3 regions of the Bradyrhizobium sp. USDA 4354 genome follow, and region 3 is predicted to be linked to each of the others. Evidence: predicted binding sites of a transcription regulator. Region 3 holds the regulator's gene; each other region holds the start of a gene.
The links. Region 3 encodes PhoB, which activates phosphate uptake and scavenging genes when phosphate is short. Its sites were predicted from a motif close to TGTCATNNANCTGTCAT; they were not measured.

Region 1: ACVIIV_RS31320 (Orn/Lys/Arg family decarboxylase) is a predicted target of PhoB. The motif match lies at 2,443-2,459, and genes of this name have one in related genera.
Region 2: ACVIIV_RS27985 (DUF47 domain-containing protein) is a predicted target of PhoB. The motif match lies at 2,168-2,184, and genes of this name have one in related genera.

Annotation. Positions count from the first base shown of each region.
Region 1 is NZ_JBSSDC010000001.1:6,703,936-6,708,676, reverse strand. It holds gene ACVIIV_RS31325 (N-acetyltransferase family protein) at 1-34, opposite strand, end outside; gene ACVIIV_RS31320 (Orn/Lys/Arg family decarboxylase) at 41-2,398, opposite strand; gene ACVIIV_RS31315 (xanthine dehydrogenase family protein molybdopterin-binding subunit) at 2,701-4,741, opposite strand, start outside.
Region 2 is NZ_JBSSDC010000001.1:5,990,353-5,995,093, reverse strand. It holds gene ACVIIV_RS28000 (ABC transporter substrate-binding protein) at 1-172, shown strand, start outside; gene ACVIIV_RS27995 (branched-chain amino acid ABC transporter permease) at 237-1,100, shown strand; gene ACVIIV_RS27990 (branched-chain amino acid ABC transporter permease) at 1,102-2,070, shown strand; gene ACVIIV_RS27985 (DUF47 domain-containing protein) at 2,226-2,870, shown strand; gene ACVIIV_RS27980 (anion permease) at 2,884-3,888, shown strand; gene sugE (quaternary ammonium compound efflux SMR transporter SugE) at 3,881-4,195, opposite strand; gene ACVIIV_RS27970 (peptide chain release factor 3) at 4,369-4,741, shown strand, end outside.
Region 3 is NZ_JBSSDC010000001.1:1,120,219-1,124,959, reverse strand. It holds gene pstB (phosphate ABC transporter ATP-binding protein PstB) at 1-709, shown strand, start outside; gene phoU (phosphate signaling complex protein PhoU) at 721-1,437, shown strand; gene phoB (phosphate regulon transcriptional regulator PhoB) at 1,452-2,159, shown strand; gene ACVIIV_RS05375 (GcrA family cell cycle regulator) at 2,395-2,907, opposite strand; gene ACVIIV_RS05370 (acetylornithine transaminase) at 3,367-4,575, shown strand; gene argF (ornithine carbamoyltransferase) at 4,575-4,741, shown strand, end outside.

The sequences.
Region 1 (4,741 bases), 5.6 Mb from region 3:
GGTCGTCACTCGCGCGCGCAGCTGTTTCGTTCATCGGCACCTACTCTGCAACGACGTAAGTGTAGAGCCCGATGCGCCCGTTCGCATCGACCTCCTTGTAGACGCCCTGGATCTCGACGTCGAAGCCCGGGAACGTGTTGAAGCACGTCTCGAACATCCTGAGATAGTCGATCATGGGCCTCGCCCGTTCCGTCAACCGCTCGCCGGGCACAATGGTCGCGATGCCGGGCGGGTAGACCACGAAGGGCGTGGTGGCGATGCGGCCGGCGATCGCCTCGATCGGCAGATAGTCGACATCGTTGCGGAACAGATAGCGCGCGGCATCGCGGGGCGACATTGCGATCTCGGGCATGTGCTCGGGCATGAACTGCCGCGCCTGGAGCGCGCTGACATCGGCGGCGCGGAAGAAGCGGTGCATGTCGCCGCAGAGATCGCGCAGGCGCACGCCTGCGTAGCGCGCCTGCCGCCGCTGATGGAACTCCGGGATTGCGTCGGCCAGCAGCGCATTGTCGTCATGCAGCCTCTTGAACGCGACAAGGCCGGAGATCAGCGTGCCGGCCTTGCTCGCCTCGACGCCGGGGGTGAGCAGGAAGAGCAGGGAGTTGAGGTCGTTCTTCTCGGGGACGATGCGGTTCTCGCGCAAATATTGCGCGACCACCGGGGCAGGGATGCCGTGCTCGGCATACGCCCCGGTGGTACGGTCGAAGCCGGGCGTGAGCAAGGTCAGCTTGTTCGGGTCGGTCATGGCAAAGCCCTCGGTGAGACCGGGGAAGCCATGCCAGGTGCTGTCGGGGGAGAGCTGCCACAGCGCGGGATTGGTGGCGAGTTCGTCGGTAGACAGCGTTTCCCAGGCGACGTTATGCACGGCGCCGGGGCGGCTGACATCGGGAATGCCGATACGGTCGGGAACGAAGGGCTCGAAGAACCAGCGCCGGTCCGGGTTCTGCTCCTTCTCCTCGAATTCCCGGCGCATCGCACGGATCTTCTTGCGCAGCTCGATGCCAAGCCGGATCGTATCGTCCCATAGCACTTCGCCGGAGCGGCCCTTCATCATCTGCGCGCCGACGTCGAGCGAGGCGAACAGCGGATAGAAGGGCGAAGTCGAGGCATGCTGCATGAAGCTCTCGTTGAAGCGGCGGTGCTCGACACGCCGCTTCTGGCCGCGGATGTGACGGTCCTTGATGTGGATCTGCGAGGCCTGCGAGAAGCTCGCCAGCTGCTTGTGGGTCGACTGCGTCGCGATGATGCCGGGCGCATCGGGCGGAAGATTCACCAGTCCCATGGCGAAGCGGCCGGCATAGAGCGGGTGAAACTTCATGAAGCCGGCCCAGGCCTCGTCGAACAGGATGTAATCGCAGAGATGGCCGATGCGCTTGATGATCATCTCGGCGCTGTGGATCGAGCCGTCATAGGTGCACTGCTCGACGACGGCGACGCGGAACGGCCGCTCCTTGCGCCAGGCGTCGCGATCTCTCACCAGGGGATGGTTGCGGATCGCCTCGCGCAGGGTCTTCTCGTCGAGCCTGTCCCAGCGCATCGGGCCGATCAGGCCCCAGGCGTTGCGCACGGTCGGGACGTAGATAGGGACGCCGCCGTTGATCATCAGCGCGCCGTGATGCGCGGCCTTGTGGTTGTTGCGGTCGAACAGCACGAGATCACCGTCGGTGACGAGGGCGCCGAGCGCGACCTTGTTCGAGGTCGAGGTGCCGTTGAGCACGAAATAGGTCTTCTCCGCGCCGAAGATCGCCGCCGCTTCCTTCTGCGCCTTCAGCGCGGGGCCCTCATGGGTAAGGAGGTCGCCGAGGTCGAGCACGGAATTGTCGAGATCGTCGCGGAACACGGACTCGCCGAGATGCTCGACGAACACGCGCCCGATCGGGCTGCGGTTATAGAACACCCCGCCATTGTGGCCCGGACAGGTCCAGAGCTGGTTGCCTTCCTCGGCATAGTCGACCAGCGCGCCGAAGAACGGCGTCTTCAGCGTCTCGGCATATTGCTTGAGACGGCTGATGAGGTTCTTGGCGATGAAAGGCGGGGTCTCCTCGGACAGGAAGACATAGCCGTCGATGAAATCGAGCACCTCGACCGGCAGGTCCTCAAAGCGCTTGCGACGGATCAGGAGGATGATCGGGAAGTCGAGGCCCCGGCGGCGCATCAGGTTGATCAGCGCCGAGGTCTTGCCCTCCAGCCCCTTCTTGCCCCAGTCCACCACCATGCAGCCGATTGCGGCATCGGTCTGCACCGCCATCTCGGCGTCCTCCAGCTTGCGGGCCCGGACCACTTCGAAGCCGGAGCGCTGGATCTCTTCGATGATCTGGTTGAAGCGGACGCCTTCGAGATCGTCGGCGTCGAACACAGGTGCGGCGAACAGGAAGTTGAAGCGCTTGAAATAGTCCATGTCGGGTCCCGAATGTGCAGGAGATACAGCTCTCGGCACATTCGATGACAGTTGGATGACGGGAGCGAGACTGGCTTGGCGGCAGCTAGAGCCGATCCGTCATCCTGAGGCGCGAGCCGTGGGGCGCAAAGCGCACCATGGCGAGCCTCGAAGGATGAACGGCCGGGATGCTGCAGCTGGACTGTCGCCCTTCGAGGCCGTTATGCGGTGCACTCGCACCGCATAACGGCACCTCAGGGTGACGGTCATCCATCTGTGCTCGCGGAGATACGTGTACGCAAACACCGCGGCGATATGTCCGCTCACTCCAGCAGCTTGTCCAGCGTGATCGGGAAGTGCCGGATGCGCTTGCCGGTGGCATGATAGACGGCGTTCGCAATAGCCGCAGGCACGCCGACGATGCCGATTTCGCCGAGACCCTTGATGCCCAACCTGTTGATACGGTCGTCGGGCTCGTCGACGAAAATAACGTCAATGTCGTGGACGTCGGCGTTCACGGGAATATGGTATTCGGCGATGTTCGCGTTCATGATGCGGCCGAAGCGGTGATCCATCACCGTCTCCTCGTGCAGCGCCATCCCGATCCCCCAGACCATGCCACCCATGATCTGGCTGCGACCCGTCTTGGTATTCAGGATGCGCCCAGCCGCGACCGCGCTCACCACCCGCGTTACGCGGATAACGCCGAGCTCCTCGTCGACCTTCACCTCGGCGAAGACGGCCGAATGGGTGTTGCGGGCATGCGCTTTATCCTCGGCAAACTGGTTGAGCTTCTCCTTTTCGATCCGCTCCAGCTTGCTGTGACGCATGACATCGGCAATCGAAACGACAGGTCCGTCCTTGCCGTTGCCGGCGATCATGCCGTCAGCCAAGGTGAGGTTGGTCGCGTCGACGTTCGCGAGCGGCGAGCCCGGCATTGCCTTGGCGAGCCGTGCCAGCTCCTGGCGAATCTCTTCGGCCGCTCCCAACACGGCATGCGCGCTGGACGCCGCCATCCAGGAGCCGCCCTCGACAGGGGCTTGCGGCAGGGTCGAATCGGCGAGCCTGACGCTGATGTTGTCGATCGGCAGCCCGAGGGCATCGGCCGCTACCTGCGCCACGATGGTGTACGTCCCGGTGCCGATATCGGACGCGGCGCAGGAGACCTCGGCATGGCCGTTGGCCGTCAGCACGATGCGGACGGCGACCGGCATCTGCAGCGCCTCCCACACCCCTGTCGCCATGCCCCAGCCGACCAGCTCCTTGCCGTCGCGCATGGAGCGTGGCGCTGGATTGCGCCGGCTCCAGCCGAAGGCTTCGGCGCCGCGGGCGTAGCATTGGCGCAACTGCTTGCTGGTGTAGGGCAGGTCTTCGCTCTGGTCGCGATCGGAATAGCACTTAAGTCGCAGCTCGATCGGGTCGAGCTTCAGCGCGACGGCCAGTTCGTCCATGGCGCATTCAAGCGCGCAAACGCCCGTTGCCGCGCCCGGCGCGCGCATGTCGCAGGGAGTGGCGACGTCGAGGTGGGCGAGCTTGTGCGAGAAGAGGCTGTTGGGGCTCTTGTAGAGCTGGTCCGCCCAACCGGTATCGTTGCGCGAGAAATCCTCAAAGCGCGAGGTGATGGCAATGGCTTCGTGGGTGACGGCATCGAGCGTGCCGTCGGGCCTTGCCCCAAGCCCGACATGCTCGATGGTCATCGGCCGATAGCCTAAGCTGTACATCTGCTGCCGTGTCAGGACCACGCGGACAGACCGTTTCAGCGCGAGCGCGCCAAGCGTTGCCAAGACTACCTGGTGCTGCGGCCGCAGGCCTGAGCCGAAGGCACCGCCGACATAGGGCGAGAGCACGCGGATCTCGTCCGACTTTTTCCCAAAAACGCTGCAGAGAAACTTCTGGACGTTCTGGACGCCCTGGGTCTTGTCGTAGACGGTGAGCCTGCCACTGCCGTCCCAGACGGCTGTTGTCGCGTAGAGCTCCATCGGGTTGTGATGCTCGCTCGGAATGACGTAGTCCGCCTCGTGATGGACGGCCGCTCGCGTCAGCGCTGCTGCCGCGTCACCGCGCGGCTTGTGCGGCTGATCCACCTTAGAAGCCTTGCCGCGTTCGGATTCGAGATCGGTCGCAAACGCCTCCGGCTCATATTCAACGCGGACGCGTGTTGCGGCGAATTTGGCGGTTTCCCAGTCTTCGGCCACGACCAGCGCAATCGGCTGGCCGTTGAACTTGATCCTGTCGTCATAGAGCGGGCGGAACGGCGAGCCCTTCTCCGGCGCCACCTCGTCCTTCCACGCATCATCCTTGTCGGCGAGGGGCGGGCGATGCGCATGGGTGAGCACGTCGACCACGCCCTTCACCTTGAGCGCC
Region 2 (4,741 bases), 4.9 Mb from region 3:
GGGTACGATTCGCGCGGACGGCCGCAAGCTCCATCCCGCCTATCTGTTCGAGGTCAAGAAGCCCGAGGAATCCAAGGGACCGTGGGATTACTACAAGCTGATCGGCACGACGGCCGCAGACCAGGCTTTCAGGCCGCTCTCGGAAAGCGCCTGTCCGCTGGTGAAGAAGTAGTACCGACAGCGTCCGCTGGCGGGCACCGTCGTCAACAAAACGGGACTGGGTACGAGATCGATCGATGCAGGCTCTATACGCTCAGCTACTGGTGGGACTGATCAACGGCTCGTTCTACGCGCTGCTCAGTCTCGGGCTTGCCGTGATCTTCGGCATGCTCAACATCATCAATTTCGCCCATGGCGCACTGTACATGATGGGCGCCTTCGTCGCCTATTTCCTGCTGAACCTCGGCGGCATCAACTACTGGTGGGCCTTGCTGCTGGCCCCCATCATCGTCGGTATCTTCGGCATGATCCTGGAACGGACCATGCTGCAGTGGCTGACGGGGCTCGACCATCTCTATGGTTTGCTGCTGACCTTCGGCATCGCGCTGATCGTGCAGGGCCTGTTCCAGAACTACTTCGGCTCCTCGGGCCTGCCTTACGCCATTCCGGATCAGCTCAGGGGCGGCATGAATCTCGGCTTCATGTTCTTACCCGTCTATCGCGGCTGGGTCGTCGTGTTCTCGCTGGTGGTGTGTCTTGCCACCTGGTTCCTGATCGAGAAGACGCAACTCGGCGCTTACCTGCGCGCCGCCACGGAAAATCCGACGCTGGTGCGCGCGTTCGGCATCAACGTGCCGCGCATGATCACGCTGACCTACGGCCTCGGTGTCGGACTTGCCGCGCTCGCAGGCGTGCTCTCGGCGCCGATCAACCAGGTGCGGCCGCTGATGGGCGCCGACCTCATCATCGTCGTGTTCGCGGTCGTCGTGATCGGCGGCATGGGTTCGATCATGGGCTCCATCATCACCGGCTTCGCGCTCGGCGTGATCGAGGGGCTGACCAAATATTTCTACCCCGAGGCCTCCAACACCGTCGTGTTCGTGCTGATGGTGCTGGTGCTCCTGGTGAAGCCAACGGGATTGACGGGAAGGGCGGCCTGAGATGACAACCCTGACGGACGACACGCTGCCTGCGACCCCGCGGGCGATGCGCGACGAGATGACCGTGTTCGTGGTGATGGCGCTGCTGCTCGCGGCGGTCCCATTTACGGGAGTCTATCCGTTCTTCGTGATGCAGGCCCTGTGCTTTGCGCTGCTCGCCTGCGCCTTCAATTTGCTGATTGGTTACGGCGGATTGCTGTCGTTCGGCCACGCGATGTTCTTGGGCACCGCCGGCTATTGCAGCGCGCATGCGCTGAAAGTGTGGGGACTGCCGCCGGAGCTCGGTATCCTCGTCGGCGTCGCCGCGGCGTTCGTCCTGTCGATCGTCACCGGATACATCTCGATCCGCCGCCAGGGCATCTATTTCTCGATGATCACCCTGGCGCTGTCGCAGCTCCTGTACTTCATCTACCTGCAGGCACCGTTCACCCATGGTGAAGACGGCATCCAGGGCATTCCGCAGGGACACATGTTCGGTGTCCTCGACCTCTCCAAGCCGACGGTTCTGTACTACGTCGTGCTGGTCGGCTTCCTCGCCGGCTTCCTCTTGATCTTCCGTATCATCAACTCGCCGTTCGGCGAGGTTCTGAAGTCGATCCGCGAGAACGAGCCGCGCGCGATCTCGCTCGGCTACCGCACCGACCAGTACAAGTTCCTGGCGTTCGTCCTGTCGGGGACGCTCGCCGGCTTTGCCGGTGCACTGAAAGTGTTCGTGGCGCAGAACGCCTCGCTCACCGACGTGCACTGGACGATGTCGGGCGAAGTCGTGCTGATGACGCTGGTCGGCGGTCTCGGCACCATTTTCGGCCCCGTGGTCGGCGCCTTCGTGATCATCGCCATGCAGCAATATCTGGCGAGCTTCGGCCAGTGGGTGACGGTGATCCAGGGCGCGATCTTCGTGATCTGCGTGCTCACCTTCCGCCGTGGCGTCATCGGCGAAATCGCGCATTACTTGCGACGATCGCTCTAAGCAGTTGATTTTAAATCAGTTTGCTTGCTGCGTGAAAGCGGTGGATGATCCGGCTCCGCGGGCGTGAGATGACACGCGCGCGGATCGAAAATGGTCTATGACGGTTTTGTGACGGCCCCTCGGGCCTGGCCATTTCCAACCGGTAGCCTACCCCCATGATGCGATGGTTTCGTGCGTTCCTGCCGAAGGAAGAACGGTTCTTCGACCTGTTCGACCGGCATGCCCAGACGGTGATCCAGGGGGCGATCGCGCTCCAGGGCATGCTCAATGGGGGCGAGGAGACGCCGGTCTATTGCCAGCGCGTCAACCAGTTCGAGAACGACGCCGACAACATCACCCGTGAGGTGCTGACGGCGGTGCGCCGCACCTTCATCACCCCGTTCGACCGAGGCGACATCAAGAACCTGATCACGTCGATGGACGATGCCATCGACCAGATGCAGCAGACGGCCAAGGCCGTCATGCTGTTCGAAGTTCGCGCCTTCGAGCCTCCCATGCGCGAGATCGGCGGGCTCCTGATCGAATGTGCCAATCTGGTCGGGCGTGCGCTGCCGCTGATGCAATCGATCGGCCCGAACGTCGCCATGCTGACCGCCATCACGGAGGAGCTCGGCAAGCTGGAGGGACGTGTCGACGATCTCCACGACATCGGCCTGAAGGAATTGTTCCTGAAGCATCGCGACGGCAACGCGATGGATTTCATCGTCGGCGTCGAGATCTACGACCATCTCGAAAAGGTGGCCGATCGCTTCGACGATGTGGCGAACGAGATCAACAGCATCGTCATCGAGCAAGTGTAGGGCAGGGCGCGCCGTGGATGCTGCGTTGGGTCTTCCCGTCCTGGTCGGACTGATCGCCGTCGCGCTGCTGTTCGATTTCCTGAACGGCCTGCATGACGCCGCCAATTCGATCGCGACCATCGTCTCGACCCGCGTGCTGCGGCCGCAATTCGCGGTGTTTTGGGCCGCATTCTTCAATTTCATCGCCTTCATGGTGTTCGGTCTCCACGTCGCCCAGACCATCGGCACCGGGATCATCGATCCCGCCGTCGTCGATGCCCAGGTGATCTTCGCGGCGCTCGTCGGCGCCATCGTCTGGAACCTCGTGACTTGGGCGCTCGGCATCCCGTCCTCGTCTTCGCACGCGCTGATCGGCGGGCTCATCGGCGGCGGCATGGCCAAGGCGGGGATCTCGGCCGCGGTGTGGAGCGGCCTGTCCAAGACGGTGCTGGCGATCGTGCTGTCGCCGCTGGTCGGCTTCCTGCTCGCAATGATGCTGGTGGCGATCGTGTCCTGGGCCTCGGTGCGCTCGACGCCGTTCGCGGTCGATCGTGCCTTCCGCATCCTGCAATTCGCCTCCGCCTCGCTCTACTCGCTCGGCCATGGCGGCAACGATGCGCAGAAGACCATGGGCATCATCGCGGTGCTGCTGTATTCGCAAGGCCATCTCGGCAGCGACTTCTCGGTGCCGTTCTGGGTGGTGCTGTCCTGCCAGGCGGCGATGGCGCTGGGCACGCTGATGGGTGGCTGGCGCATCGTCCGCACCATGGGCCTGCGCATCACGAAATTAACGCCGATGCAGGGCTTTTGCGCCGAGACGGGGGGCGCCGCGACCCTGTTCATGGCGACCTATCTCGGGGTTCCCGTCTCGACCACCCACACCATCACCGGTGCCATCGTCGGCGTCGGCGCCGCCCGCCGCGTTTCGGCAGTCCGCTGGAACGTCGCCAGCTCGATCGTCTATGCCTGGGTGATCACGATCCCGGCCTCCGCCATCGTCGCGGCGCTGACCTGGTGGGTGGTCCAGGTCGTCAGGTAACGAGCTTAAGCCCGGCAATCCCGGCGACGATCAGGGCGATGCTGGCGAGACGGAAGGCCGTTGCCGGCTCGCCGAACAGGAAGATGCCGAGCGTCGCAGTGCCGACCGCGCCGATGCCGGTCCAGACCGCATAGGCGGTACCGACGGGAAGTGATTTGAGCGCAAATCCGAGCAGGATGACGCTGCCGGCCATGGCCGCCAGCGTGATGACGGACGGAACAAGCTTGGTAAAGCCGTCGGTGTACTTCAGGCCGATCGCCCAGGTGATCTCGAGAAGACCGGCGACAAACAGGATGCTCCAGGCCACGACGACCCTCCATTCCAGGCAGGGTCGTCCCCGCGGCTGATGTGCTGATGGATGGGGAGGCCGTCCTCCCCAAGACTGATATGACCAAGCGCCGATATGGGGCTGGCCGACGGGCTCCGCAATCACCAAATGAGGCTTGATCAGGCCCGCTTTCCCTGCCACACGCTCCCGCCATGTCCGAAATCGCCGCCACCACAGCCGAATCGCCGGCCCGTTCCCCGCTTGCCGCTGAAGTGGCGCGGCGGCGGACCTTTGCGATCATCTCCCACCCCGACGCCGGCAAGACCACGCTGACCGAAAAGCTGCTGCTGTTCGGCGGGGCCATCAATCTCGCCGGCCAGGTCAAGGCCAAGGGCGAGCGGCGCAACACCCGCTCGGACTGGATGAAGATCGAGCGCGAGCGCGGCATCTCGGTCGTGACCTCGGTCATGACCTTCGAGTTCGAAGGCCTCGTCTTCAACTTGCTGGACACGCCGGGCCACGAGGACTTTTCGGAAGACACCTACCGCACGCTCACCGCGGTCGATTCCGCCGTGATGGTGATCG
Region 3 (4,741 bases):
GCACCACGCGCTGAAGAACATCAATCTGGCGCTCGGTACCAATCGCGTCACGGCCTTCATCGGCCCGTCCGGTTGCGGCAAGTCGACCCTGCTGCGCATTTTCAACAGGATGTACGATCTCTATCCTGGCCAGCGCGCCACCGGCCAGCTGCTGCTCGACCACACCAACATTCTCGACGCCAAGCTGGACCTCAACCTGCTGCGGGCGCGGGTCGGCATGGTGTTCCAGAAGCCGACGCCGTTCCCGATGACGATCTATGAGAACATCGCCTTCGGCATTCGTCTGTATGAGAAGATCTCGAAGTCGGAGATGGACGACCGCGTCGAGAAGGCGCTACGCGGCGGCGCGCTGTGGAACGAGGTCAAGGACAAGCTCAATGCCTCCGGCCTGTCGCTTTCCGGCGGCCAGCAGCAACGCCTCTGCATCGCGCGGACCGTCGCGGTGCGGCCCGAGGTGATCCTGTTCGACGAGCCCTGCTCGGCGCTCGATCCGATCTCGACTGCCAAGGTCGAGGAGCTGATCCAGGAGCTGTCCGAGAACTACACGATCGCGATCGTCACGCACAACATGCAGCAGGCGGCGCGCGTCTCCGACAAGACCGCCTTCATGTATCTCGGCGAGCTAATCGAGTTCGATGACACCAGCAAGATCTTCACGTCGCCGAGCGACCGGCGCACGCAGGATTACATCACCGGCCGGTTCGGCTGAGGAGACGGAACATGGGTTCTGAACATACCGCAAAGGCCTTCGACACCGACCTCCAGGAGCTCACCCGCCTGGTCGCCGAGATGGGCGGCATAGCCGAGCGCATGATCGTCGATTCCGTCGACGCGCTGATCCGCCGCGACGTCGCGCTCGGCCAGCGCGTCGTCGCCACCGACGCCGAGCTCGACGCGCTGCAGAAGCGCATCGAGGAGCGCGCCGTGCTCACCATCGCCCGCCGCCAGCCGATGGCAGTCGACCTGCGCGAGATCGTCGGCGCCATGCGCGTTGCGACCGATCTCGAGCGCATCGGCGACCTCGCCAAGAACATGGGCAAGCGCGTCGCGGCGCTGGAGACGGACTTTCATCCGCTCAAGCTGTTCCGCGGCCTGGAACACATGACCGACCTCGTGCAGCAGCAGGTCAAGTCGGTGCTGGACGCCTATGCAGCGCACGATCTGCCGGCGGCGATGACGGTGTGGAAGGGCGACGAGGAAGTCGATGCTATCTGCACCTCGCTGTTCCGCGAGCTCCTCACCTATATGATGGAGGATCCGCGCAACATCTCGTTCTGCATCCACCTGATGTTCTGTGCCAAGAACATCGAGCGGATCGGCGACCACGCCACCAACATCGCCGAGACCGTGTTCTACATGATCGAGGGCCAGGCGATCACCGACAAGCGGCCGAAGGGCGACATGACGACCTTCGCCACGACGGTGCCGAATACCTAAGGAGCGACGACAACATGGGCGCACGCATTATGGTGGTTGAGGACGAGGAGGCTCTCACCGAGCTTCTCCGCTACAACCTCGAAGGCGACGGCTATGACGTCGAGACGGTGATGCGCGGCGACGACGCCGACACCCGCCTCAAGGAGCACATTCCCGATCTGATCGTGCTCGACTGGATGCTGCCGGGCCTGTCGGGCATCGAGCTGTGCCGGCGGCTTCGTACCCGCCCCGAAACCAAGCAGCTGCCGATCATCATGCTTACCGCGCGCGGCGAGGAGAGCGAGCGGGTGCGGGGACTTGCGACCGGCGCCGATGATTACATCGTCAAGCCGTTCTCGGTGCCGGAGCTGCTTGCGCGCGTGAAGGGCCTGCTCAGGCGCGCCAGCCCCGAGCGGCTCGCCACCGTGCTCGCCTATGGCGATATCGAGCTCGATCGCGACAAGCGCCGCGTGGCGCGCTCGGGCCGGCCAATCGATCTCGGCCCGACCGAATATCGTCTACTGGAGTTCTTCCTGGAGCATCCGGGCCGCGTGTTCTCGCGCGAGCAGCTGCTCGACAGCGTCTGGGGCCGCGACATCTACATCGACGAGCGCACCGTCGACGTCCATATCGGCCGCCTCCGCAAGCTGCTCAATCTCGGCCGCGAGCAGGATCCGATCCGCACCGTCCGCGGCGCCGGCTATGCGCTGGACGATCGCTTCGCGAAGGCCGAGCAGACGTAAGGGGTTTGGGAAGCCTTAGCGACACACTCAGTGTCGTCCCGGACAAGCGCAATCCGGGACCCATAACCACAGAACGTGAATGCTGCGCGGTAAAGATAACTCCGAGTCCGTAACCACATCTCGCGGTGGCTATGGGTCCCGGATCTGCGCGCGCTTTTGGCGCGCTTGTCCGGGACGACATCGGATGTGTTGAGCCGTCATCGTGTGACGACTGCCATCAGCTAGATCAACAAACTCACCGCGTGCCCGGCTTCGCCGGCGCGCGACGGCGATCCGCTGCGGGCTGATAGGCCACGCGCGAATGCTGGGCGCAGTAGGGCAGGCCGGACAGCGCCTTGCCGCCGCAGAAGAAGAAATCCGGGCTCGATGGATCGCCGACCGGCCAGTGGCAGGTCGCCTCGTTCAATTCCAGCAGCGACAGCCGCTGGCTCATCGGCACCACGTTGTCGTAGGTAACAGGCTCGGCCTCCACCTCGACCTCGAAGGCCTGCGCCAGCGCGGTGTTGCCGCGCGCGACCGGGCGGGTCACCCGCATCATGTGCTGCGCGGGCCGCGCCTTGCGCGGCCGGGGCGCTGCCGATGAAGGGCTCTTGGCGCGGCCGGACAGGCCGAGCCGGTGCACCTTGCCGATCACGGCATTGCGGGTCACATTGCCGAGCTCCGCCGCGATCTGGCTGGCCGAAAGTCCGGCCTCCCAGAGCTTTTTCAGCTGCTCGACGCGATCATCGGACCAGGTCAAAACCGTCATTGCACCCTTTCCCTCGCTGCGCGCCTGCCATCCTGGGGCCTTCGCAGCGAATGCCTAAAGCCTTGAAAAACCCGTGCCGCCCGAATCCCTTAAGGCTCGCCGGGCGCGCTCAAGACGCCCGAACGTTTACGCCGGTACATGAGGACTCTTGGGATCAGAACCGCTGCACGAGATGTCGTATCTGACAGGCTAAACGCTACAATATGGCGTGACTCCCGCGCAAGAGTCCGCCGACTCGCTTCCACATGTTCCGTGGTGAAAACCCCGCAAAATCGGCACCGCAAGACTACGGATTGAGCGTTTCGCGAGGCTTTCCGGGCGGCATTGACACCCGTCTTGCCAAGCATAAGATAGTCTTACGTGCCGCCCTTAAAAGGCGGCACGTTTCGTTTTCCGGGCCGGTCGATGGTGCGTTGCGCAATGCACGCGTCACACCGTCCGCAACATTCAAGTGACGTCATGACCAAGAGCGCCGCGCCGCATTTGCTCCCCGTTTTCGCCAGGGCCGACCTCGGTTTCGAGCGCGGCGAAGGCTGCTGGCTGATCGCGGCCAATGGCGATCGCTATCTCGATTTCACCTCGGGCGTGGCGGTGAATGCGCTCGGCCACGTTCATCCCGCGCTGGTCAAGGCGTTGCAGGAGCAGGCGACGAAGCTGTGGCACATGTCGAACCTGTTCCAGAGCCCGGACGGCGAGAAGCTCGCAAGCCGTCTCTGCAACGAGAGCTTTGCGGATTTCGTGTTCTTCTGCAATTCCGGCGCAGAGGCGCTGGAAGGCGTGATCAAGCTGGTGCGCCACCATCACTTCTCCAAGGGACACCCGGAGCGCTACCGCATCATCACCTTCGAGGGCGCCTTCCACGGCCGGACACTGGCGACGCTCGCCGCCACCGGATCTGCAAAATATCTCGAGGGCTTCGGTCCGCCGATGGACGGGTTCGACCAGGTGCCACATGGCGATCTGGAAGCCGTGAAGAAGGCGATCGGCCCGCACACCGCCGGCATCCTGATCGAGCCGATCCAGGGCGAGGGTGGCGTTCGTTCTGCGCTTCCCGGCTTCCTGAAGGCGCTGCGCGAGCTCTGCAACGAGCACGGCCTATTGCTCGCGTTCGATGAGGTGCAGACCGGCATGGGCCGCACCGGCGATCTCTTCGCTTATAGGCGCACCGGCGTCACACCTGACGTGATGTCGCTCGCCAAGGCGCTCGGCGGCGGCTTCCCGATCGGCGCGGTGCTCGCGACTGCGGACGCGGCCGCTGGCATGGGGCCCGGCTCGCACGGCTCGACCTTCGGCGGCAATCCGCTCGCGATCTCGGCTGCGAACGCCGTGCTCGACGTCATGCTCAAGCCCGGCTTCTTCGACCACGTGCAGAAGATGTCGCTGCTGCTCAAGCAGAAGCTTGCCTCCGTGATCGACCGTCATCCCGATATCGTCAGCGAGGTGCGCGGCGAGGGCCTCCTGATCGGTATCAAAGCCGTGGTGGCCTCGGGCGATCTCGTCGCGGCGCTGCGCGCCGAAAAACTGCTCACCGTCGGGGCCGGTGACAATGTCGTGCGCTTCCTGCCGCCGTTGATCGTCACCGAAGCGGAGATCGAGGACAGCGTCGGGCGGCTCGAACGCGCCTGCACTGCGATCTCGTCCAGCCACACCAAGCGGGCGGCAAGCTGATGAGCAAGACGCCCAACAAAGCTCCAAAGCACTTTTTGGACATCAACGAGCTGCCGCTGTCGGAGCTCAAGAGCATGCTCGCCGCCTCTTCCGCCATGAAGGCAAAGCAGAAGGCGCATCAGCCGGTCAGGCCGCTCGAAGGCAAGACGCTAGCGATGATCTTCGA